DNA from 2 places in the Pseudomonas sp. HP_14 genome. Region 2 is predicted to be linked to the other one. Evidence: riboswitches for the same ligand, from Rfam matches in the RefSeq annotation. Region 2 holds a riboswitch; the other holds the start of a gene.
The links. A riboswitch is a leader RNA that binds a small molecule or an ion and turns the genes downstream of it on or off. The one in region 2 is predicted to bind manganese.

Region 1 (11,285 bases), on a different contig from region 2:
CGCTTGAACATCGCGTACTGACCCGGCGCGAGGTTGGCCTTGTACTGCTCCACGTTAGCGGCGGTGATGGTGAACAGCGGCTTTTCACTGGCGTACGGGTTGGCGAGGAAGCCTTTGGCATCTACTGCCCCGGCATTCTTGGGCATTGGGCTCCAGGCAGGAATGGTGTTGGCAGCATTGCCGGCCTTTTCAGCGCCCATGGGCGTCAGGGTAGTTCCAAGCTTTGCTGCTTCAGATTCAGACACAGCCGCCATGACGCCGGTTGCCAGCAGCGACAACCCGAGCACACCGACTTGCAACAGACTTTTTGTTATTTTCATATTCATCGTCGTCCTGAAAAACCGTGTTCTTAGAAGTTCATGCCAAAGCTGAGCGACACGAAGTCGCGATCATCGACCGTGGTGTACTTGCCATCAAAGAAGTTGGTGTACGAAAGTGCCGCTGTGTAGGTGTTCTGGTATTCGGCATCCAGACCGAGGCTGACCGCTTTACGGCCTTCCTCGAAGTTGCCACCAGGGCCAGGCGAGTAACCCTTGACGTCATGCGACCAGGCAACGCTCGGACGCAGGTTCACGCCGGCAAAAACGCTGTTGTAATCCCAGATGGCGCGAGCGCGATAGCCCCAGGAGTTGGCAGTGGTGAAGCCATCGTCTTCGCAATAGCGACTCACGTTGTTTTGAGGTGCAGTTCCCAGAGTTTGGGCGTTGAGTGATGTGCAACGGCCGTTGGCCAGCGGGCCTGGACCGTAGCTTGGGTCACGGCCGTAGCGGATTTTCGAAGTGCTTTCCAGCCCGCCAACGTGTGTCCAGCCCACTTCACCCACGACTGTCAGGCGCTCGGCGCCCATCACCTGATCAAAGAACTGGGTAAACGAGGTTTGCAGTTGGGTGATTTCTTTGCGGCGGTAACCTGGTTGATCGGTGTCGGCTTGGCCTTGCAGCGGTGATACGGTTACGTCCAGTGGCGTGATGCCTGAATACAGGATGTCGGTGGTATTGATCTGCACCGGAGCGTTTGGACGGTAGCTGATCTCACCGCTCCACGCGGTACCGGTAGGCAACGTGGTGGAGAAGCTCAAACCGTACAGTTGAATATCTTCTGGGTATTCAACGTAGTAGCTGGAGTTGCCCGCAACGACCAGTGGCATCAAAGAGGCAACCAGACCCGGTTGCGCAGCCAAAGGACCGAGTGCAGCGATCAGCGCAGCAGGGTTGTATGAGCCCGCTGGAGCGCCCCGACCACTGAAAATTGGCGCGCGACTGTGGTAGTTCATGAAATAAGCGCCGAACTCAGTGTCCAGCGGCTCGAAGTTGTAGTGCATCGCTACGCCAAACTGACCGCCATCACGGGCATCACGATCAGGACCACGGCGCACGACTGCACCCTCATCAGGGTTACCCCACCTGACACCTTGAGCAGCCAGAGCATTGAACACGGTCGGCCGCGCAACCGCCGGCAGGGCAGCAGCCAGACCAGCCTGGCTGCGCAACACTGCAAGATTGCCATCGCAACCATCCGAAATCACATCGGGCTGCGAGAAGAACGTGCCACAGTTATCGGTAACGGTCTGGTCCCACTCAAGCTGGTAAAAACCTTCTGCCGAAAGATTTTCAGTGATGCTTTGCGACAGATAGAACATGTTGACCGGAATCAGGCCTTCCTTGATTTCCGCGCCTGGACGACGGAACGCAGACACGTCGACCGGGTTGATGCTGTTGATACCGCCCTGGATGAAAGTACTTTCACCCCAACTGACCACTTGTTTACCGAACCGCACAGAACCTGGCTCATCACCGATGCTGTAGTTGTGGTAAACGAAGGCGTCGAGAATCTGCCCGCCGGAAGACTTCGCGCCTTCCTTGCGATTGGAATCGCTGATGTCCTTGAACTCGCGGTTCTCGTCCTTGAGTTCAAAGTCGTACCAGTATTTGCCACGCACAAACACACCGGTGTCGCCGTACTTCAACTCAAGATCGTGAATGCCCTTGAAGATTTTCGAAAACGTTTCACCGCGTTTGAAGTTCAAGTGGCCGTCATCGGACGTCTGCGACAGGCCATGCCCGCCGTTGTTGGAACCGATGAGATTCTTGTTGGCTTTCTCGGTAGACCAACTGGCGCCCACGGAGAGCGACGAGTCGAACTTGCCTTCGATTTCGCCAATGTTGAAGCTGACGCCGAAAGCAGGACCGGCGAGCGTAGAAGCGAGACTGACGGCCAAAGGCAGTTTTGCCCGGCGCCAGAACTGGTTTGCTGATGTCATCGACGCTACTCCATGTGTTTTTTATTGTTTTGGCAGTGGTACTGCTAAAAACGGCACAGTCGATCTTGCGACAGACAGTCCAACGCTCATCGGGTAACCCAGAAGGTTACAACGGATCAGTGTCTTCATTCGTTTCTACCCAGCCCCTGATACCGACTATAGCCAGCAGGTCGCACTGCTTGATCCCTCTAAAGTGTGATTTGCAGTCCAAGACTCTCTGCCGCGCGTATTTGCGCCCGATGACGTCAGCGGGCTCGTGGGGAGAATGGCTTAATTTGCGGATTTGGCAAGCCAAGCGCTTGCTTGGTCAGAGCCAAGCCGACAAACCGTGCTCAGCGGGCACGGCTCAGACCCGGGCAAGGTGAAAAAAGTGCCGTATTCACCTTGCCCGCAGGATCAGAGCGTCGAGAGAAAGCTGCTGTTGGTGCTTTGCCATTCGACGATATCCAGCCGCATACGCTTCTTGTCGAGCTTGCCGACACTGGTCTTGGGAATTTCAGTAACAACCGCAATCTGGTGCGGGATCGCCCACTTGTTGATATGCCCCAGTTCGACGAAGGGCTTGAGGTGCTCCTTCAGATCCTTCGCCTCGATGCTGTGCCCCTCTCGCACCACCAGCAATGCGAAAGGCCGCTCACCCCACTGCGGATCAGCGATCCCCACCACGGCAACTTCGCGAACCCCGGGATGGCGACTGCACAGATCCTCTAGCGCCAGGGACGAAATCCATTCGCCCCCGGTCTTGATCACATCCTTGATCCGGTCACGAATGTCTATGACACCCATGCTGTCGAGTGTCGCCACGTCTCCCGTGTGCATCCAGCCACCGGCCCACATCTCGGCGCCTTTTTGCGGCTCACGGTAATAACCTTCACTCAACCAGGGTGCTCGCAGCACCAGCTCGCCCATGGACTCACCGTCGGCGGGAAGGAAGTTACCGTCCTCATCGACAATCGCCGCGTCCACCAGAATGCCCGGCACGCCGGCCTTGATTCGATACGTGACACGCTCGTCCTCGCTCCCCGCACGCAGTTCGTCGTTCAGATGCGCAACCGAAATCAACGGACCGGTTTCCGACATGCCATAAGCGGCAGTCAGTTGAATGCCACGCGCCTTGGCCGCTTCATACAGCGTGCGGTTCAATGAGCTGCCGCCAATGATGATCTTCCAACCACCAAAATCCATGTCCTGGGCGCTTTTGCAGTTGAGGACCATTTGCATGATAGTCGGCACGCAATGGGAAAAAGTGACTTTCTCCTTGCGCCACAACTCGACCAGAAACTCCGGATCATAGCGGCCGGGATAAACCTGTTTGACCCCCAGCATCGTCGCCGCGTAAGGCATGCCCCAGGCATGCACGTGAAACATCGGCGTGATGGGCATGTACACATCATCGGTGCCCAGCAATCGCTCGGCACTGCCGACAATGGTTGCGACACCCATGGTGTGCAGCACCAACTGGCGATGGCTGAAATACACGCCTTTGGGGTTGCCCGTGGTGCCGGTGGTGTAGAACGTCGTGGCCACGGAGTTTTCGTCGAAATCCTCGAACTCGTACTGCGCGCCGGCCTGAGCCAGCAGCGTCTCGTATTCGCCCACCAGATTGGGCAATTCAGCAGTCTTTTCCGGCAGGTCCGTCAGTAGCAGGGTTTTCTCGACGGTGGTCAGATGCCCGGCCATTGCCTGATACAGGCCGACGAACTCGCTGTTGACCAGCACGAACTTATCTTCGGCATGGTTCATCGTGTAGACGATTTGATCCGGCGAGAGCCGAACGTTGATGGTGTGAATCACGGCGCCAATCATTGGAATGGCAAACATGCACTCAAGGTAACGGTGGCTGTCCCAATCCATCACCGCCACTGTATCGCCAGCTTTGACACCTGCGGCACTGAGCACATTGGCCAACCGGCAGACGCGCTCGATCAGTTCTGGATAGGTATAGCGAACGGTGTCGCGGTAGACGATTTCCCGGGTTTTTTCGTAACGGCTGCCTGACATCAATAGCCTCTTGATCAACAGAGGATATTGATAGGCACCGTCGGCTGGCGGAATAACGCGGGTCTGCAACATAAGAGTTCCTTTTCAAAGTGCACGGGCGTGGCTTGAAATATGGACTCTAGAGCGGTACCTCGCCAGTCAAATCAGCCAAAGGGATGATTTGCCGGGGACGGGAAGCTTACTCCTGCGCCCCTGATCTTGTAGGACCGGCTTTAGCCGGTCCTACAAGATTGCGCAGAACCTGCTCAATCAATGACTCTCAGTCAGCGCCAGCTTCAGGCCCAACGCCACCAACACGCCACCCATGGCGCGATCAAACCAGTGGCCCATACGCGCAAAGCCTGCACGCACACGCTCCTGGCTGAACAGCCGCGCGACCATGCAAAACCACAGCCCCGTTGCGACGGCCAGGTAAACGCCATAACCCGCCTGGACCCACAATGGCGTGTGCGGGTTGATCACTACGGTGAACAACGACAGGAAAAACAGCGTGGCCTTGGGGTTCAGGCCGTTGGTGATAAAGCCACTGGTAAATGCACCGCGAGCCGTGCGCTCACCGCCTGCAACGTTGACCGGCGCATCACTGGCGCTGGCAGGTTTGGCCCGTAGCGCCTTGAAGCCGATGTACAGCAAATAAGCGGCGGCGGCCCATTTGAGCGCGTTGAACAGCACGATCGACTGCGAAACAATCAAGCCTATCCCCAGCAGCGAATAACCGACGTGCAGGAAAATCGCCGTCCCCACGCCCATAGCGGTGTAGGTGCCCGCCTTGCGTCCATGGGCCACACTTTCTCGTACGACCACGGCGAAATCCGGTCCGGGGCTGGCGACAGCGAGCAAGTGGATCAAGGCAACGGTGAGAAACTCGGCCCAATACATGGTGATTCTCCAAAAATAAGCTGGCCAAAAGACAGGCAGGCTCAAAAATGTAAGCAAGCGTTTCGCTCTGATAGGCTAGCCACATTAAGCCTTCAATACGTCCATTAACAGGTACAGCTGATGAGCAATCACGGTAAAGCAGTTTTCCTCGACCACACGTCCCTCGACCTTGGCGATCTGGACTTCGGCGCATTGCGTGAATGCTTCAGCGAGTTGACGCTGCATGCCAGCACGAGCTCAGATCAAGTGATTGAACGCCTGCAAGGCGCTCAGGTGGCGATCAGCAACAAGGTCGTGATCGATTCCAACACGTTCGCCGCATGCCCTGACCTCAAGCTAGTGCTGGTGACGGCCACCGGCACCAATAACATCGACCTGGTTGCGGCCCGTCATCATGGGGTTACCGTGTGCAACTGCCAGGGTTACGGCACCCCATCAGTCGCTCAACACACCTTGATGCTGTTGTTGGCACTGGCCACCAGCCTGCCCGACTATCAAAAAGCAGTGCAGCAAGGCCTCTGGCAGAAGTCGAAGCAGTTCTGCCTGCTGGACTTCCCAATCGTAGAACTGGAAGGCAAGACTCTGGGCCTGTTGGGCCATGGGGAGTTGGGCGGTGCCGTGGCAAAACTGGCTGAGGCATTTGGCATGCGCGTCGTTCTCGGGCAAATACCCGGCCGCCCTGCTCGCCCGGACCGCTTGCCGCTGGAAGAACTGCTGCCTCAGGTTGACGCCCTGACCCTGCATTGCCCGCTCAATGACGACACCCGCGACATGATCGGCGCACACGAGCTAAGCCTGCTCAAGCCGCACGCGTACGTTATCAATACCGCCCGCGGCGGGCTGATCAACGAGCAAGCCCTGGCCGATGCATTGCGTAACGGTCACTTGGGCGGTGCGGCTACCGACGTGCTCACGGTTGAGCCGCCGACAGCGGGTAACCCGCTACTGGCAGGCGACATTCCACGCCTGATCATCACGCCTCACAGCGCTTGGGGTGCACGCGAGGCACGGCAACGGATCGTCAGCCAAGTGACCGAGAATGCACGAGGATTCTTTGCTGGCAAACCGGTTCGCGTGGTGGGTTAGGCCGCAAATCCCTGTAGGAGCTGCCGAAGGCGGTCGGTCATATAAATCGCCTTCGCAGCCCTCGGCAGCTCCTACAGGGATCGCAACGCCGTTGCTGGCTCCAAACTGTTAGACTCCGAGCTTTTTCGAGGAGCCCACCATGGACCCGCGCAGTGAAGTGTTACTCCGTCAGGCCGAACTGTTTCAGGGCTCCCTGCTACTCGCCGGCCTGCCTGCTGATGATTTGCTCGGCCGCCTGCCGAACGCGCAAGGCTGGTGCTGGCACGCAGGTGATCAGGCTGCACTGGATGCACGCTTTGAAGGTCGTAGCCATTTCGGCGTAACAGTCCCTGAGCTGCCATTCGAGGCCGCCGTGGTGTTCTTGCCCAAAGCGCGAGAGCTGACCAACTACTTGCTCAATGCCCTCGCCTCGCGTCTGGCGGGACGCGAGCTGTTTTTGGTCGGTGAAAAACGCAGCGGTATCGAAGCTGCCGCCAAACAGCTGGGCCCGTTTGGCCGCGCCCGCAAGCTGGACAGCGCCCGTCATTGCCAGCTGTGGCAAGTCACCGTTGAAGACGCTCCAAAAGAGGTAACGCTGGAAAGCCTCGCCCAGCAATACGAAGTCGAAATGGAAGACGGTCCGCTCAAGGTTGTCAGCCTGCCGGGCGTTTTCAGCCAGGGCCGACTGGACCGTGGCTCGGCATTGTTGCTGCAGAACATCGACAAGCTGCCCAGCGGCAATTTGCTCGACTTCGGCTGCGGCGCTGGTGTGCTGGGGGCTGCGGTAAAACGTCGCTACCCGCATAACAATGTGATCATGCTCGACGTCGATGCATTCGCCACAGCCAGCACCCGTCTGACCCTTGCTGCAAACGGGCTGGAGGCTGAAGTGCTGACAGGCGACGGTATCGATGCGGCCCCCATGGGTTTGAGCACGATCCTGAGTAATCCGCCCTTCCATGTCGGGGTCCACACGGATTACAAAGCCACGGAAAACCTGCTGAGAAAAGCACGACAACATCTGAAATCAGGCGGCGAACTTCGGTTAGTTGCCAACAGTTTCCTCAAGTATCAACCCATCATTGAAGAGCATTTTGGCGTGTGTGCAATCAAGGCTGAAGGAAATGGCTTCAGAATCTACCGCGCCAAGCGGGCTTGAAAATAAGCACTTGCCCAAAGCGAAAGCTGAAGGCAGAATCCGCTCCGTCCTAGGGGAGTAGTCTCCCACGAGCGCCATGCTCGTCCGGTACGCATCAACATACTTGGTCCTCAGACCATGGTGCGTACGACCCCGAATCCGCTCAGACGGATCGGTGGTTTGACAAGACCTATGACACGAACACCTTACCCGGGGCGGGGAGGCTGTACGTGTCGTAGCCGTGTCGACCCGCCCCTTAGGAAAACCTGATGCTGGAATCCCTGTTGGTCCCCACCGCTGTCGTTGCCTTGGCCGAAATCGGTGACAAGACCCAACTCCTCGCGCTTATTCTGGCCGCTCGCTTTCGCAAGCCCTGGCCGATCATTGCGGGCATTGTCGCCGCGACGTTGGCCAACCATGCCGCGGCCGGTGCCGTAGGTGCCTGGTTCAGCAGTTTCCTGTCGGACGCAACCCTGCACTGGATTCTCGCCGTAAGCTTCGCCGCCACCGCGCTGTGGACCCTTGTCCCGGACAAAATGGACGACGACGATGCCAATACCGCACGCAAATTTGGTCCATTCATGACCACGCTGATCGCGTTCTTCATTGCCGAGATCGGCGACAAGACGCAAATCGCCACGGTCATGCTTGCCGCGCAATATTCGTATCTCTGGCTGGTGATTCTGGGGACTACGCTGGGCATGTTGCTGGCTAACGTGCCGGTGGTACTGGCCGGTAATTTCGCCGCCGAGAAACTGCCTCTGACCCTGATCCGTCGCCTGGCAGCGAGCGCGTTCTTCGTACTGGCGCTGGTGGCGGTGTACAAGGCAATGCAGGTGAGTGGCTGGATTTAAGGACATTGGCCGGTAGGAGCGAACTTGTTCGCGAGAGGTGTCAGACCTGAACCACCGCGTCAAACCCTCTCGGCAACAAGTTACCTCATACGCGCACCGCACCACACGGTAGGAGCGAACTTGTTCGCGAGGCGGCATCAAGGACGCCACGCTTCGCCAATAATCAGCGTCTACAGAACAAGCAAACTCCTCAGGATTTTTTAGCAGCGTTGTAGAGCGGCATCACCTTGGGAATTGCCGCCTGCAACGATGCAATACGACTTTCCGAAGCCGGGTGAGTACTCATGAACTCAGGCTGCGAGCCACCGGAATTCTGAGTCATTTTCTGCCACAGGGTAATGGCGGCATTCGGGTTGTAACCCGCTCGTGCCGCCAACTCCAGACCGAGTAGATCTGCCTCGTTTTCGTTACTGCGACTGTTAGGCAAGGTCAGACTGTAATTAACCACGGTATCAGCCAGCGCCATGCTGTCCTGCCCTAACCCGAGGATGGCGCCCGCCCCTTGCTTGGCCATGGCAACGCCGTACGCTTTGGACATCGACTCACGTCCGTGCTCACGCAAGGCATGGGCAATTTCATGGCCCATCACCGCAGCGATCTCATCGTCTGTCAGCTTCAACTTATCGATCAGGCCGGTGTAGAAAATGATCTTGCCGCCCGGGCCACAGTTGGCGTTCAGCTCATCACTCTTGATCAGGTTCACTTCCCACTGCCACTGCGCAGAATCCGGACGCAGCTTGGGTGCCTGACCGATCAGGCGGTCGGCAATCGCATGCACACGTTTGGCATTGGCGCTGGTTGTATCCAGCACGCCCTTGGTCGACGCCTCGCCCACGGTTTCCTTGTAGGACTGGGCATACATCTGATTGACCTCATCGGTCGAGAGCATGCTGAACATGTACTGCTTGCGCTCGACACCGACCGAATCGCCGCTGGTGGTATTCACGGCCTGACAGCCGCCGAGCAGGATGGCTGCGGTCAAGGCACATAGAGCAAACTTCTGACGCATGATAAATCTCCCTCTGAACATGGCGCTCATCCTAGGCGGAGAACGACTTATGCGCCAGATACTGGCTGACAGGCGCTTTGTCCGCGAAAAGCGGTGATGGTTCCCCGGATGACTGCCTATCCATAAACGACACTTCGGCACGATTTGCGCCCCTTTTCGGGTGCAGTGTTCATGATTTTGAAAGTAAACGCCGATAGCCTTAGATAGCGCAACGCCACGTCTGGAGTTCTCATGAAGTTCAAATCGATTCAGTTTTCCATCGCAGCGCTGGCGGGCGCGATCGTGCTGTCTGTTGTCGCCGCCCTGGTTCTCTACTCGCTTTTCGCCAGCGAACGTACGCAAACACTGGTCGACGAAAGAACCCAGTCATTATTTGAACAAGTAATGGAGCAGCGCCTTAGTGCACTGGTTCAGACTCAAGCCAGCGAGATCAAGCGCGAGCTCGAAGCACCTTTGCTGATCACCGCAGGCCTGGCCCGCGTCAATGCGCTGCTGGCGCTGACAGACAGCAAGGGCGAGCCACAGCTGAAAGCCACCCGTGAGCAATTGCTCAATCTGCTTCGTCACAACGTGGAACAGAACCCTAAAGTGCTCGGTGCTTATATAGGCTGGGAACCCAACGCCCTGAACAATAATGACGCGGACTACATAGGCTCATCCGACACCGGTAGCGATCCAGCCACCGGCCGCTTCATGCCCTGGTGGTATCGCAACACTGATGGAACGCTGACCCTGGAAAAGCTGGCCAGCCTTGAAGACACTAAAATGCTGTCCACCGGCGTACGTGCCAGCGAGTACTACATCTGCTCCCGTGAAAACAAAAAGCCTTGTGTCATTGACCCGGCACCCTACAAGGTCGGCGGGAAAATGGTGATGCTGTCTTCGTTTATTGAACCGATCATGGTCAACGGCGTATTTCAGGGCATCGTCGGCGCGGACCTGTCAGTCAATTTCATTCAGGACATGCTCATTTCCGCCGACAAGAAACTGTACGACGGTGCAGGCGAGATGGCCTTGATATCCAGCGGTGGGACCCTCGTGGCCTACACCCGGGACGCGACAAAGCTGGGTGAAAAAGCGACGACTATTCTCGACGCCAACGAAATCGACAACCTGAAAAAAATCGCCGCTGGCGAGGTGCTTTACGACATAGACCGCGATCACGGTCACATTGAGGTTTACATGCCGTTCGGCATCGGTGCCACCGACGCGCGCTGGACCCTGATGATTCAAGTGCCGCTCAGTGCAGTCATGGCGGACGTGGACAAACTCCGTGGCGAACTCGATACCCAGCGCAAAGATGACATCTTCGGCATGACCGTGGTCGGGCTGCTCATTGCGGCGCTGGGCCTGGTGGTCATCTGGCTGGTCGCACGTGGCATCGCCAAACCACTCAAACAGATGGTGCTGATGCTCGACGATATTGCCCAGGGCGAAGGCGACCTCACCCGTCGCCTGAAAAGCGACCGGGTCGATGAAGTTGGCCAGATCGCCATTCGCTTCAACACTTTCCTGAGCAAGCTGCAGGCCATGATCACTCAGGTCGTCGCCTCGGTGCAGAAGGTCAGCGACTCTTCGGAACATACCGCCGACATTGCTATCCGCACCAATCAGGGCGTGCACAAGCAAATGTCTGAAATCGAACTGGTTGCCACGGCCGTCCACCAGATGACAGCCACCGCGCAAGACGTGGCACGCAATGCCACCCAGGCAGCGCAAGCGGCGAGTCATGCCGACGGGGCTGCCAATCAAGGGATGCAGATCGTACAGAACACCTCTAACTCCATCAGTGCCCTCGCATCGGAGATCGGCCGGGCGGTGACCGTCGTTCAGGCGCTCGCTGCCGACAGCGAAAACATCAATGCGATCCTGACGACTATTCGGGGTATTGCCGAGCAAACCAATCTGCTGGCACTGAACGCAGCGATCGAAGCGGCGCGTGCTGGTGAACAGGGCCGAGGCTTTGCCGTGGTCGCCGACGAAGTGCGCAATCTGGCGCAGAAGACTCAGCAGGCCACTCAAGAAATACAGAACATGATCCAGCAACTGCAAAATGGCACTCGCCAGGTGGTGCAGGTG
Region 2 (11,285 bases):
GCGCTCCAGCAGGCGTGGTGCGTTCTTTTCGTCGATACCAGGCCCGCAATCTTCGACGCGCAACTCGGCCTGTCCGTCATGACTGCGGTCGAGAATGACGCGGATCTCGCTGTTGGTCGGGGCGAAGTTAAGCGCGTTGGTCAGCAGATTCTGAAAAGCGATGGTAATGGCTGCGGGGTCACTGCGTAGCCGGAAGTCTTCGATCCCATCGAACACCAGTTCAACCTTTTTCTCGGCCGCCAGTGGAGTCAGCTCTGCCAGTTCCTCACGTACCAGGCTGCCCAGGTCGAAGGTCTGCAATTCGTTGTGGTTAATCTTCGGCTCGAGTCGCGCCATGGTCAGTAACTGACTGGCGATGCGCGTCGCGCGGTCGACGCCATGCACCAGGTAATCCAGCGCTTCTTCGCGTTGCTCTGGCAATTGCGCCTGTTTGGCGTTCTGTGCGTGGATGCGCAGGATGGTCAGCGGCGTGCGCAATTCATGAGCAGCGTCGGCGATGAAGCGTCGTTCCCGCTCCAGCAGATTTTCGATCTGGATCAGCAGACGATTGAGTGCTGTCTGCATTGGCTCCAGCTCTTTTGGCAGTGGCGAGAGCGCCAAAGATTCAAGACTTTCCGGCTCACGGCGGCGGATGACACTGGCCATGAATTGCAAAGGGCGCAGACCCCAGCCGATAGCCAGCCAGATCGCGAGCGCCAGAAGGGGCACGCCAATCACTGTGGGCCACAGGGTGTGCCGGACAATGCGTTGAATCAGATCCTGACGCACGTCGTCGCGCTCGCCAACCCAGATCAACAGTCCTTGCTGTGCGTCGACCAGCAGGAAGCCACACCAGTCATTGCCGTCTTTGAGGAAGTCATGTGAGCCTTCGGTAACGGGCGGACCGTCCAGCTCCGGAGCCTCGGCGGAACGCACCAGCAGTTCCCCGGAGCTGCGCCAGATCTGGAACGTTAAACGGGTTTCATAAGGATGTGCGGCTTCACCGCCGCCCACTCGACTCATGGCTTCGTCGAAAGCCTGATACAGACGATTGAGGTCGGTTTCGCCTGGAGGCCGTTGGCGCAGAACACCTTGTAGAAGGCGTGCACTTTGCGCCAACTGGGCGTCGTACACCTCTTCAATTTCATGGTGGCTGTCACGTAGCGCCAACCAACTGATGGTCAGGTCGCCCATGAGTAACAGGAGCAACACGGGAATAAGTATGCGTGCGCGAACTGAGCTCATCACAGGGTCTCGATCCGGTAGCCCACACCGCGCACGGTGCGGATCAATTCTGCGGAGAGTTTCTTGCGCAGGTTGTGGATCAACACCTCCAGCGTGTTGCTCTCTACCTTATCTTGCCAGCCGTACAGCGTCGACGACAGACGCTCACGGGTCACGACTTTGCCGGGCCTGATCATCAGTTGGTGAAGTAGTTGATACTCCATCGGCGTCATGGCGATTTCGATGCCGTTGAAACTGACTTGCTGGGTCGCGGGGTCCAGGCTGATTTGTCCATGCTCCAGCAACGGCTGCGCACGGCCCTGACTGCGCCGCAGCAGCGCGCGAACCCGAGCCTTGAGCTCATCCACATCGAACGGTTTGACCAGATAGTCATCAGCGCCAGCGTCCAGACCGGCGATGCGATCCGGCATGCCGTCGCGTGCAGTCAGGATCAACACCGGCAAAGACTGTTGCTCCGCGCGGATCTGGCGCAGCAGGTCGATGCCGTCCAGGCGCGGCAGGCCAAGGTCAAGCAGCAGCAAATCGAAGCGCTCGCTGCGCAGGGCGTGCAACGCGCTTGCGCCGTCTTGCAGCCAGTCCAGCGTATAGCCTTCGCTGCCGAGGGCGACGCGGATGCCCTGGCCCACGGCACGGTCATCTTCCACAAGGAGCAGGCGCATAAGGTGTTCCGTATTGGTTTTGGCCGGTAAGGGCGCACATCATGCCGCTGCGTCAGCGCTTCGGGCAGAGCCTTGTGTCGGGGAAGATGTAACGGGCTGTTGCGTCCTAAGCTTTCGCTAAGCTTCGTTTTGCACAGTGGCGGTTCCTTAGTTCTTACGAGTGTCTGCCATGCGTAAAGTCCTGTTGCTGGTCCCTTTTCTACTCGCCAGTCCACTGGCCCTTGCCGGTCCACAATGCACCACCGCCGAACGCTCCACCTGGCAGGATCAGGGCAAATTCCAGGAGCAACTCAAGGCTCAGGGTTACGAGATCAGCAAGTTCAAAGTCACTGACGGCAACTGCTACGAAATCTATGGCTTTGACAAAGACAAACGCAAAGTCGAGATCTATCACGATCCGGTCACCGGCAAAGCCGTGAAGACCGAGATCAAGGGCTGATGACTCGGCCGACCCTACGCCTGTGGGACCCGCTGGTGCGGCTGTTCCACATTTCCCTGGCCGGTGTTTTCGTCGCTAACTACTTCTTCAATGAAGCCGGTGACGATTGGCATGTCTGGCTGGGTTACTACGCGGTGGCCTGGTTGGTAGCGCGGGTGGTGTGGGGTTTCATCGGGCCGCGCAGTGCGCGCTGGTCCGATTTCTGGCCGACGCCTGCGCGTTTGCGTGCCCATGTGGGTTCGCTGCTCAGACGTCAGCCGGAACATCGGCTGGGCCACTCGCCGCTGGGCGCGTTGGTCATGGTGCTGATGATGGCGATGATTTTTGCTATCGGTCTGACGGGATGGTTGATGACCGAAGTGGATGCCTTGTGGGGCGCAGACTGGCCTCAGCAGATTCATGAAACGCTGGCTGACGGCCTGGCGTTGGTGGTGTGCCTGCACATAGCGGCGGCACTGTTTGAGAGTTATCAGGTGAAGGACAACCTGCCGTTGTCGATGATCACCGGCCGGCGTCGGTCACTTGCCGACGAGCCACGTGATTGAGCCCAGACATTTTGCCTTCGCGATTGTGATCACTACCCATGCGACTGACTTCTTTCAATGTACCTGTCTTGAGTGCATGCCTTGCGCTCGCTCTGGTTTTTCTCGGCGCCTGGTTCAGCCATCCGCAGCACAGCTTGTCAGGTTTTGCGGTTGCCCCGGTCCTCACACCGGCTTCAGGCGTCGCTGCTAAAGCCAGCTACAGCACTCGCTTTGCATCGTCTGACCTGGATGACTTTGTTCACTCTTCCGCGGTGACTGCACTGCCGGGCGGTGACCTGATGTCGGTGTGGTTCGCGGGCACTCGTGAAGGCGCGGGTGATGTCGAAATCCGCGCCTCACGATTTGATGCACGCTCGGGCGAGTGGGGCGATGAATACGTGCTTGCGACGCGTCAGTCGACTCAGGCAGGCACCGGCAAATACATCCGCAAACTGGGTAACCCGGTGGTTGCTTTGGCTCCGGATCAACGCTTGTGGCTGTTCTATGTGTCGGTGTCGGTCGGCGGCTGGGCAGGCAGTTCAGTTAACGTGATTGTCTCCGAGGACATGGGCAAGAACTGGTCGCAGCCACGTCAGCTAGTGACTTCACCTTTTCTGAATATCAGCACCCTGGTGCGCGCCGCGCCGGTGTTTCACGCCGACGGTTCGATTGGCCTGCCGGTTTACCACGAGTTTCTGGGCAAGTTCGCCGAGTACCTGTACCTGAGCGCCGACGGCGATGTGATCGATAAATTCCGCATCAGCCGTGGCACCAACTCCCTGCAGCCAACCGTGGTACCTCTGGATGACAGGCGTGCGGTCGCTCTGCTGCGTTACGCGGGCAATACCCATCACAAAGTGCTCGCCAGCCGCACCGAAGATGGCGGCCAGACCTGGAGTGAACCGCTGCCCCTTGCGCCAAGCAATCCCAATTCCTCGTTGGCTGCGGTCGGCACGCCTGATCGCGGCCTGTTGGTTGCGCTGAATGACCTGCGCGACGGCCGTTTCAAACTGAGCCTGTACGGTACGGACGAGCAGATGGATCACTGGACCTCGGTGATCGATCTGGATAAATCCCCCGATCCCCTTGGTAATCCGTTTTCCTTTGATGCCTACAAGGCAATCATCGGCGAGGGTTTCCGCGCGTCCAGCGGCGTGCGCCGTCATTCGCTGGAGGAGCAGTTCCTGAGCAATCTCGACCAGCGTGTCTGCTCACCCCAAGGCTGCGATTTTGAGTATGAATACCCGTACTTCATCCGCAGCCCTGACGGGCTGTATCACCTGGTTTACTCGTGGAATAACACGTTCATCAAGCACGTCAGCTTCAATGAGGCTTGGCTGGCGGAGCAATTACTGTGATCTCTCTGTGGCAAGCCCATCTTTTTTTCAGTCTGGCGCTGTTCCTTCTGGTTGCTCCGTTGGCGCCGAGCCTGAAGTCGCGGCTGATCATTCTCGCGAGTGCCTCGGTACTGAGCTTTGTCAGCCTTAATGATCTTTCGCTGGCTGCATACGTGCGCAGTTTTACCGATGACCTGGCAATCACCACAACGATTGTTCTTGTCTGGCTCACGTTGCAGCGTCTGGACGTGAAGTTGCCTGGAGTCGAACGACCCGGCACCGTCGTGGTGATCGTTTTTGCTGCGTTGGCACTGGTTCTGTATCCGGCCACATTGGGCCTGACCTACAGCGACCCTTATCGACTGGGCTTCAATCCGCGCCCATTGATCGTTGTCACTGCTGTCATCGCTTTCGGCTTGCTGTACCTGCGTAATGGCCTGGGCGTGGTGATGCTGGCTGGCGCGACACTGGCCTTCGCAGTGCGCAGCAAGCCTTCGGAAAACTATTGGGATTATCTGATCGATCCATTGCTGGCGCTGTATTGCTGTGTAGCGCTGGTGGTGATGGTCGTGCGCGCTGTTTATCGCCGCTGGCGCAGTAGGCAGCCAATAACGGTAGCGAGCATCAAGCTGGTTTCCGGCTCGTGAGTACAAGGGGTAAGGGGATAAAGATGGGGTCGCTGCAATCACGACGCTTGCTGTATTGGCTGGGCGTGACCGTGCTGTTTTTCGTGCTGCTGAGCGTGTTGCGGCTGGTGTTTTTCTTCGGTTTCTCCGGGGTTGATCCTGCTAGCCTGAGAACCGACACCAGCGTCGCACAGACGCTGGGCATCGGCTTTCGGTTCGACTTGCGTCTGGCTTTGCTGTTGGCGTTACCCCTCGTTGTTCTGTTGTGGGTTCCACGCTGGAACCTGCTGAACGTCAGGATGCTGCGCTGGTTTGCGCGGTTATATCTCGCCGTTGCATTGGCGTTGGTCACCCTGATTTACATCGTAGATTTCGGTCATTACGCTTATCTGGGTGTGCGTATCAACGCCAGCGTTATGCGGTACCTGGACGACGCGCAGATTTCCCGGGACATGCTCTGGCAAACTTATCCGGTGCTGTGGATCACTGCGAGTTGGCTGGCCGGTATCGGGGTGATAATCGCGGCTTTCATCGGGCTGGAGCGGATTACCCTTGAGCGCCAGGCCAAACCGATCAGGCGGTGGTCTGCCGCATTTGGCGCAGTACTGGTGACGTTGGCCACTTTATTGGGGCTGCTGGGTCGCGTTGAAAACCTCAATCTGGAAAACCCGGTCCCGCTGCGTTGGAGTGACGCGTTCTTCTCGGGCAACAGTCAGGTCGCCGCGCTGGGTTTGAATCCGGTGCTGTTCCTCTATGACACGCTCAAGGTAGGGCAGTCGCGTTATGACGAAGAGTTAGTACGCCGCCATTATTCTGTGGTCGCTGATTACCTGGGCGTCGATAAGCCAGACCCGCAAAGCTTGAACTTCAAGCGTCAGCAAGACGTGCAGCCTTACAACGTGGCTGCTACCCAGCCGCCAAACGTAGTGTTTGTGATGCTTGAGTCCTTGGGCACCAGTGCTGTGGGGGCGTATGGCAACCCGCTCAATCCGACCCCCAATCTGGATCGCCTGGCTGAGCGAAGCTGGTTCTTCCGGCATTTCTATGTGCCAGTGACCGGGACCGCCAAGACCGTGTGGGCGAGCATTACCGGCGTTCCCGATGTGACTCGTCAGGAAACCGCGACCCGGCACCCGATGTTGACCCGGCAAAATACGCTGATCAATGATTTCAAGGGCTATCAGAAGCTGTACATGATTGGCGGCAATTCCGGTTGGGCCAACATGAATGCTCTGATCCGCCGCAGCATCGTCGACATTCGGCTTTATGACGAGCGTGACTGGCAGTCGCCAGTGGTGGATGTGTGGGGGATTTCCGACCTGGATCTTTTCAAGGAAGGCGACCGAATCCTGCGTGCACTACCCAAGGACCAGCCGTTCTTCGCCTATGTGCAGACGGCAGGCAACCATCGGCCGTTTACCATTCCCAAGGAAAACGACGGCTTTGCAGTCAGTAACCTGAGCCTTGAACAAGTGCAGGCCGCGGGTTCGCGCAGCGTTGAGCAATACAACGCGGTGCGCTTGCTGGACTTCAATATCGGGCGGCTGATGGAGCTGGCCAAGGCGGGCGGTTACTATGAAAACACGATTTTTGTCCTGTTTGGCGACCACAACACCCGTATCAGCCAGATCCCGCATATGCCTCCGGCATTTGAACAATTGGGCCTGGAGAGCAACAACGTGCCGATGTTGATCCACGCACCAGGCCTGATAGGGACGAAGGTGGTTGAAGAGGCGGTCGGGTTGGCTGACTTGTTGCCCACCGTGGCAGGTATGGCAGGCATTCCGTTCAGCAACGGTGCCATGGGGCGGGATATCCAGCAACCCGCGCCCGAAGGTGAGCGTGTCGTGCCATTGGTACTGCGCGAAGGTACGTTCCCGTTAATTGGTGGCGTGACCCGGCATTTCCTCCTGCAGATGGAACACGACGGTACGTCACCGACGCTGCACGACCTGGCCTCGGCAACTCCGTTGGAAAACGTTGCCGGTCAGCATCCGGAGGAGTTCAGTCGCTTGCGTACGTTGACCCTGGGGCTGCATGAGAGTGCGCGGTTGATGTTGTACCGGAATGTGCAGTGAGGTTATTAACTTCACATGACTGTTTGAATTGGAGTGCATTCCTTGTGGGAGCTGGGCTTGCCCGCGATAAGGCTGGATGCGATCTGAAGTGAATCGCGTCCAGCCTTATCGCGGGCAAGCCCAGCTCCCACAGGAATAGGGTTACTCAGATAAATCGCGTATCGCTCCGAAACTTGTGAAGCGTTTGACGATATTTTCATGCGCTTAACGGGTATGATGCCCACCTTCGTTGGGGAGTAGCCTGCTGCTGAGTTATCTCAGGAGCGTTCGTATCAACATTCTCGGCAGCAGCCGTGGTACGAACACCTTTTGGTTGGCGAGACCAGCGACATATCCACGCCTAAAGTCGGGCGTGTGGATGTGTCGTTGACTCATAGCCCGACTGGACGTAAACCGTGAACCCCATTTCCCTCATCTTCCTTGCCCTGGCCATGTCCACGGACGCTTTCGCGGCGGCCATCGGTAAAGGCTCCAGCCTGCATAAACCACGCTTTATCGAAGCGCTGCGTACTGGTCTGATCTTCGGTGTGATCGAAGCCATCACGCCCATTATCGGCTGGGCCATCGGTAATGCCGCCAGCAGCTTCGTTGAAAGCTGGGACCACTGGATCGCCTTTACGCTGCTGCTGATCCTTGGCGTGCACATGATTTACAACGGCTTGAAGCATGAGGAAGACGAGGCTGAGGAAAAAGCCGGGCAGCATTCGTTCCTGATTCTTGCCGTCACTGCGTTCGCTACAAGCATCGACGCGCTGGCTGTGGGGGTTGGGCTGGCGTTTGTGGATGTGAATATTCTGGTCGCAGCGGCAGCGATCGGTCTGGCAACCATGACCATGGTGACTATCGGCGTCATGCTCGGCCGGGTGCTGGGGACGATGGTCGGCAAGCGTGCCGAGATCGTGGGCGGCGTCGTACTGATGCTGGTCGGCGCGACAATCTTGTATGAGCACCTGTCTGCGTGACTTTCTGTAGGAGTGACCGGGGTGGCGATCCACATTGCTCGCGATAGCGTTAGTTCAGGTGATAATTCGTCGGCCAGGAAGCTGAATCGCGAGCAATGTGGATCGCCACCCCGGTCACTCCTACAGATCCCTTGTTTGCCCGCGACAGCGCTGTGTCAGAACGTAGCGCTATTGCTTGTAGACGATGCGTTTGGCCTTAACTCTTCACCGCAAACGCTGCGCCCAGCGCCTGAAGCCGGGTCGCCATTGGCGAAAGATCTTCGCTGCACTGGATGAGGGTTATCACGTCTGTAGCGTTGTTTTGTGCAATTGCGTGAACGGTCGTCAGACGATCGTTGATGCCCACCGACGCTGCGGATTGCTGTTCGGTGGTGCCTGCGATCAATACGTTCAGGCGATGAATTTCCAGCACATCAGCGACGGTGCTCTTCAATAGTTCCGAGCCCAGTTGGCTGGCCTGGACACAGCGTCCAACCTCTTCGCCGCTGTTACGCATCGAGTCGGCTGCGGTGCGGCTTTCCTTCTGTAGTGATTCGACGATCTGGCGAATCTCTTCCACCGAGCCTGCGGTTTTCTGCGCCAGGCCTCGAACCTCATCGGCGACCACTGCAAATCCACGGCCCTGCTCCCCGGCACGGGCAGCTTCAATAGCAGCGTTGAGGGCCAGCAGGTTGGTCTGCTCTGCGATTTCGCGAATAACGTTAATAACCTTGCCGATCTTTTCTGCCTGGTCGGCCAGTGACTGCACGCTCTGGTTAGCCCCACTGATTGAAGATTCCAGGTTGGCAATGTCTTTGCTCGCCTTATCAACCGACTCCTTGCCCTTGACCAATTGATCGTTGGCTTTGTTGGCGCCGTGATGGGCTTCGCTGGCGTGTTGTGAGATGTCGTCAAGGGCTGTAGTGAGCAGTTGCATCGAGTGAGCCATGCGAGTGATTTCTGCCAGTTGCTGCTGTGCGCCTTTGTCCAGGGTTTCGCCTGCCACCGATAACTGACGACCCATGTCACTCAAACCGCTGGTTTCATGAATCACGCCACCAACGGTGTTGGTGATCAACGCGAGGAATTCGTCAAAGCGCTGGGAGGAGTGCATGCCGACGCGGCTTTCAGTGACACCTGCTCTTTTATCCAGACGCGCGGCGGCCTGGAGGATTTTGTCCAGCAGGTCCTGGTTCTCGCTGGCTTCGCGATGGCTGTGTATCGCCAGATAAATCAGGATGGCGCTTTCAGCGACGACATAGGCGGCATGGATGAAGACCACATCCCAACCGCCGTGATGCTGCATCACGTATACCGGATAACCCGAATGCTGCAGCACATGGAAGAGTAAATGGTGAACGGCGATGGTCGCGGCAGCCACGACAATGGGCAGCCAGTCCCGGTAGAACGTCAGTACCGCCAACAGCGCGAAAATACCGAAGTGGACTTCGATCAGGCCTTGAGTCTGATTGATGTGCAAGCCCGACATGACCATCAGGGCAACGCCCGTCAGGCAACGAAACAAGCGGGTACCACGCAAGACGGGATACAGCGCAGTCATGGCAATGGCCGTGCCGCCGCCAACCAGAACGGCCTGGCCGAAGGTTGAGTGAATAGTCGCCAGCCCCAGTGCGTAGATAAAACATATCCACAGGAGCCCGAGCATGATGCGGTCGGCTTTACGGTAATGATCGGTAAAACGAGGCACCGTCGACATAGCGCAAATCCTCAACATCCATTTCATGGAACCGCATGAATGCCGAGTATGCCTGCGTCTATGGGACTAAAGAAGCGGTATGCCATCACCGATACTGTCTCGCGACAGGCATCGGACCTGTAGGAGCTGCCGAAGGCTGCGATGGCGGTGAATCAGGATGGATGCTTCGCAGCCTTCGGCAGCTCCTACAGAGGGATGGGCTTGTCAGTCGTTAGTGCAGCTTCATGCGCGGCTCGGTTCCTTTGCCGATGCGGCTGCCGAGCATCAACATCAGTGTGCGGAAGGTGCCGTACAACGCCATCTGGTGCATGCGATACAGAGAGATGTAGAACATCCGCGCCAGCCAGCCTTCAAGCATGACGCTGCCGGTCAGGTTGCCCATCAGATTGCCCACTGCCGAGAACTTCGAGAGGGAGATCAGCGAACCATAGTCAGTGTATTTGTAGTCCGGAAGCGGTTTGCCCTCGATGCGCAAGCGCAGCGATTTGACCAGCAACGAAGCCTGCTGATGCGCGGCCTGGGCGCGGGGCGGAACATTGCGGTCCGAGCCTTTTTGCGGGCAGGCTGCACAATCGCCGAAAGCGAAAATATTTTCATCGCGAGTCGTCTGCAACGTTGGCAGCACCTGCAACTGGTTGATGCGATTGGTTTCCAGGCCGTCGATTTCCTGCAGGAAACCCGGTGCCCGAATACCGGCTGCCCACACCTTGAGTGTGGCCGGGATCACCAGACCGCTGGCGGTGATCAGCGAATCTGCAGTCACTTCACTCACGGCAGCATCGGTCAGCACCGTAACGCCAAGTTTCTCCAGAGTCTTGTGGACCGGGCCGCCAATGCGTTCCGGCAAGGCAGGCAAGACGCGTGGGCCAGCCTCGATCACCGTGATACGCAGGTTTTCCGGTTTGATCCTGCCCAGTCCGTAAGCTGCCAGCTCATGAGCCGCGTTGTGCAGTTCAGCGGCCAGTTCCACCCCGGTTGCGCCTGCGCCGACAATCGCCACGGTAATTTCCTGGGCGGTGTCGCTTTGCCCGGCATGGGCACGCAAGTAATGGTTAAGCAGCTGCTGATGGAATTTCTCGGCTTGTTTACGAGAGTCCAGGAACAGGCAGTGCTCGGCTGCGCCCAGGGTGTTGAAGTCGTTGGTGGTGCTGCCTACCGAAATCACCAGCGAGTCGTAGTCGATGCTGCGTGCAGGAACCAGTTCCAGACCGTCTTCATCAAGGGTAGCCGCCAGATGAATCTGCCGTGCTTCGCGGTTCAGGCCGGTCATCTTGCCGAGCTGGAACTGAAAGTGGTTCCACTTGGCCTGGGCCACATAGTTCAGCTCATCTTCATAAGAGTTGAGCGAGCCAGCCGCGACTTCGTGCAGCAGCGGTTTCCAGATGTGAGTCAGGTTGGCATCGACCAGGGTCACGCTTGCCGTGCCTTTTTTGCCCAGGGTCTTACCCAGGCGGGTGGCCAGCTCCAGACCGCCAGCGCCGCCGCCAACGATGACAATACGATGAGTCATAGGGATATCTCATAAGGTTTAAGGAATTCGGGGGGAGTGAGTTGATCTGCGCGAGCGCTAAATTAATGCTGCTCATAGCGTCAGATAACTCAACAATCGGCTCAACAGGCCCAGGCCAACCACCACTGCAACCACCACGATCAGGAGCAGCCACGGCCGGAAAGGCCGGCGCTCAACTTGATGCTGGGGGGCTTGCAGGTACTCTTCGACACGCTTTTGGTCTTCGGGTT

Region 1: another riboswitch for manganese. It lies ahead of ACYASS_RS02865 (TMEM165/GDT1 family protein); the one in region 2 lies ahead of mntP (manganese efflux pump MntP).

Annotation. Positions count from the first base shown of each region.
Region 1 is NZ_JBTOQI010000002.1:150,266-161,550, reverse strand. Features, by position in the region: gene ACYASS_RS02895 (DUF1329 domain-containing protein) at 1-320, opposite strand, end outside; gene ACYASS_RS02890 (DUF1302 domain-containing protein) at 350-2,260, opposite strand; gene ACYASS_RS02885 (fatty acid--CoA ligase) at 2,657-4,333, opposite strand; gene ACYASS_RS02880 (LysE family transporter) at 4,511-5,140, opposite strand; gene ACYASS_RS02875 (2-hydroxyacid dehydrogenase) at 5,261-6,226, shown strand; gene ACYASS_RS02870 (methyltransferase) at 6,366-7,364, shown strand; yybP-ykoY riboswitch at 7,404-7,524, shown strand; gene ACYASS_RS02865 (TMEM165/GDT1 family protein) at 7,613-8,197, shown strand; gene ACYASS_RS02860 (M48 family metallopeptidase) at 8,388-9,206, opposite strand; partial or broken gene ACYASS_RS02855 (methyl-accepting chemotaxis protein) at 9,438-10,724, shown strand; gene ACYASS_RS02850 (methyl-accepting chemotaxis protein) at 10,737-11,285, shown strand, end outside.
Region 2 is NZ_JBTOQI010000011.1:170,612-181,896, forward strand. Features, by position in the region: gene ACYASS_RS10295 (ATP-binding protein) at 1-1,224, opposite strand, end outside; gene ACYASS_RS10300 (response regulator) at 1,224-1,883, opposite strand; gene ACYASS_RS10305 (PepSY domain-containing protein) at 2,053-2,322, shown strand; gene ACYASS_RS10310 (cytochrome b/b6 domain-containing protein) at 2,322-2,867, shown strand; gene ACYASS_RS10315 (sialidase family protein) at 2,906-4,204, shown strand; gene ACYASS_RS10320 (hypothetical protein) at 4,201-4,830, shown strand; gene ACYASS_RS10325 (LTA synthase family protein) at 4,854-6,887, shown strand; yybP-ykoY riboswitch at 7,107-7,284, shown strand; gene mntP (manganese efflux pump MntP) at 7,283-7,849, shown strand; gene ACYASS_RS10335 (methyl-accepting chemotaxis protein) at 8,046-9,572, opposite strand; gene ACYASS_RS10340 (NAD(P)/FAD-dependent oxidoreductase) at 9,757-11,055, opposite strand; gene ACYASS_RS10345 (DUF3094 family protein) at 11,128-11,285, opposite strand, start outside.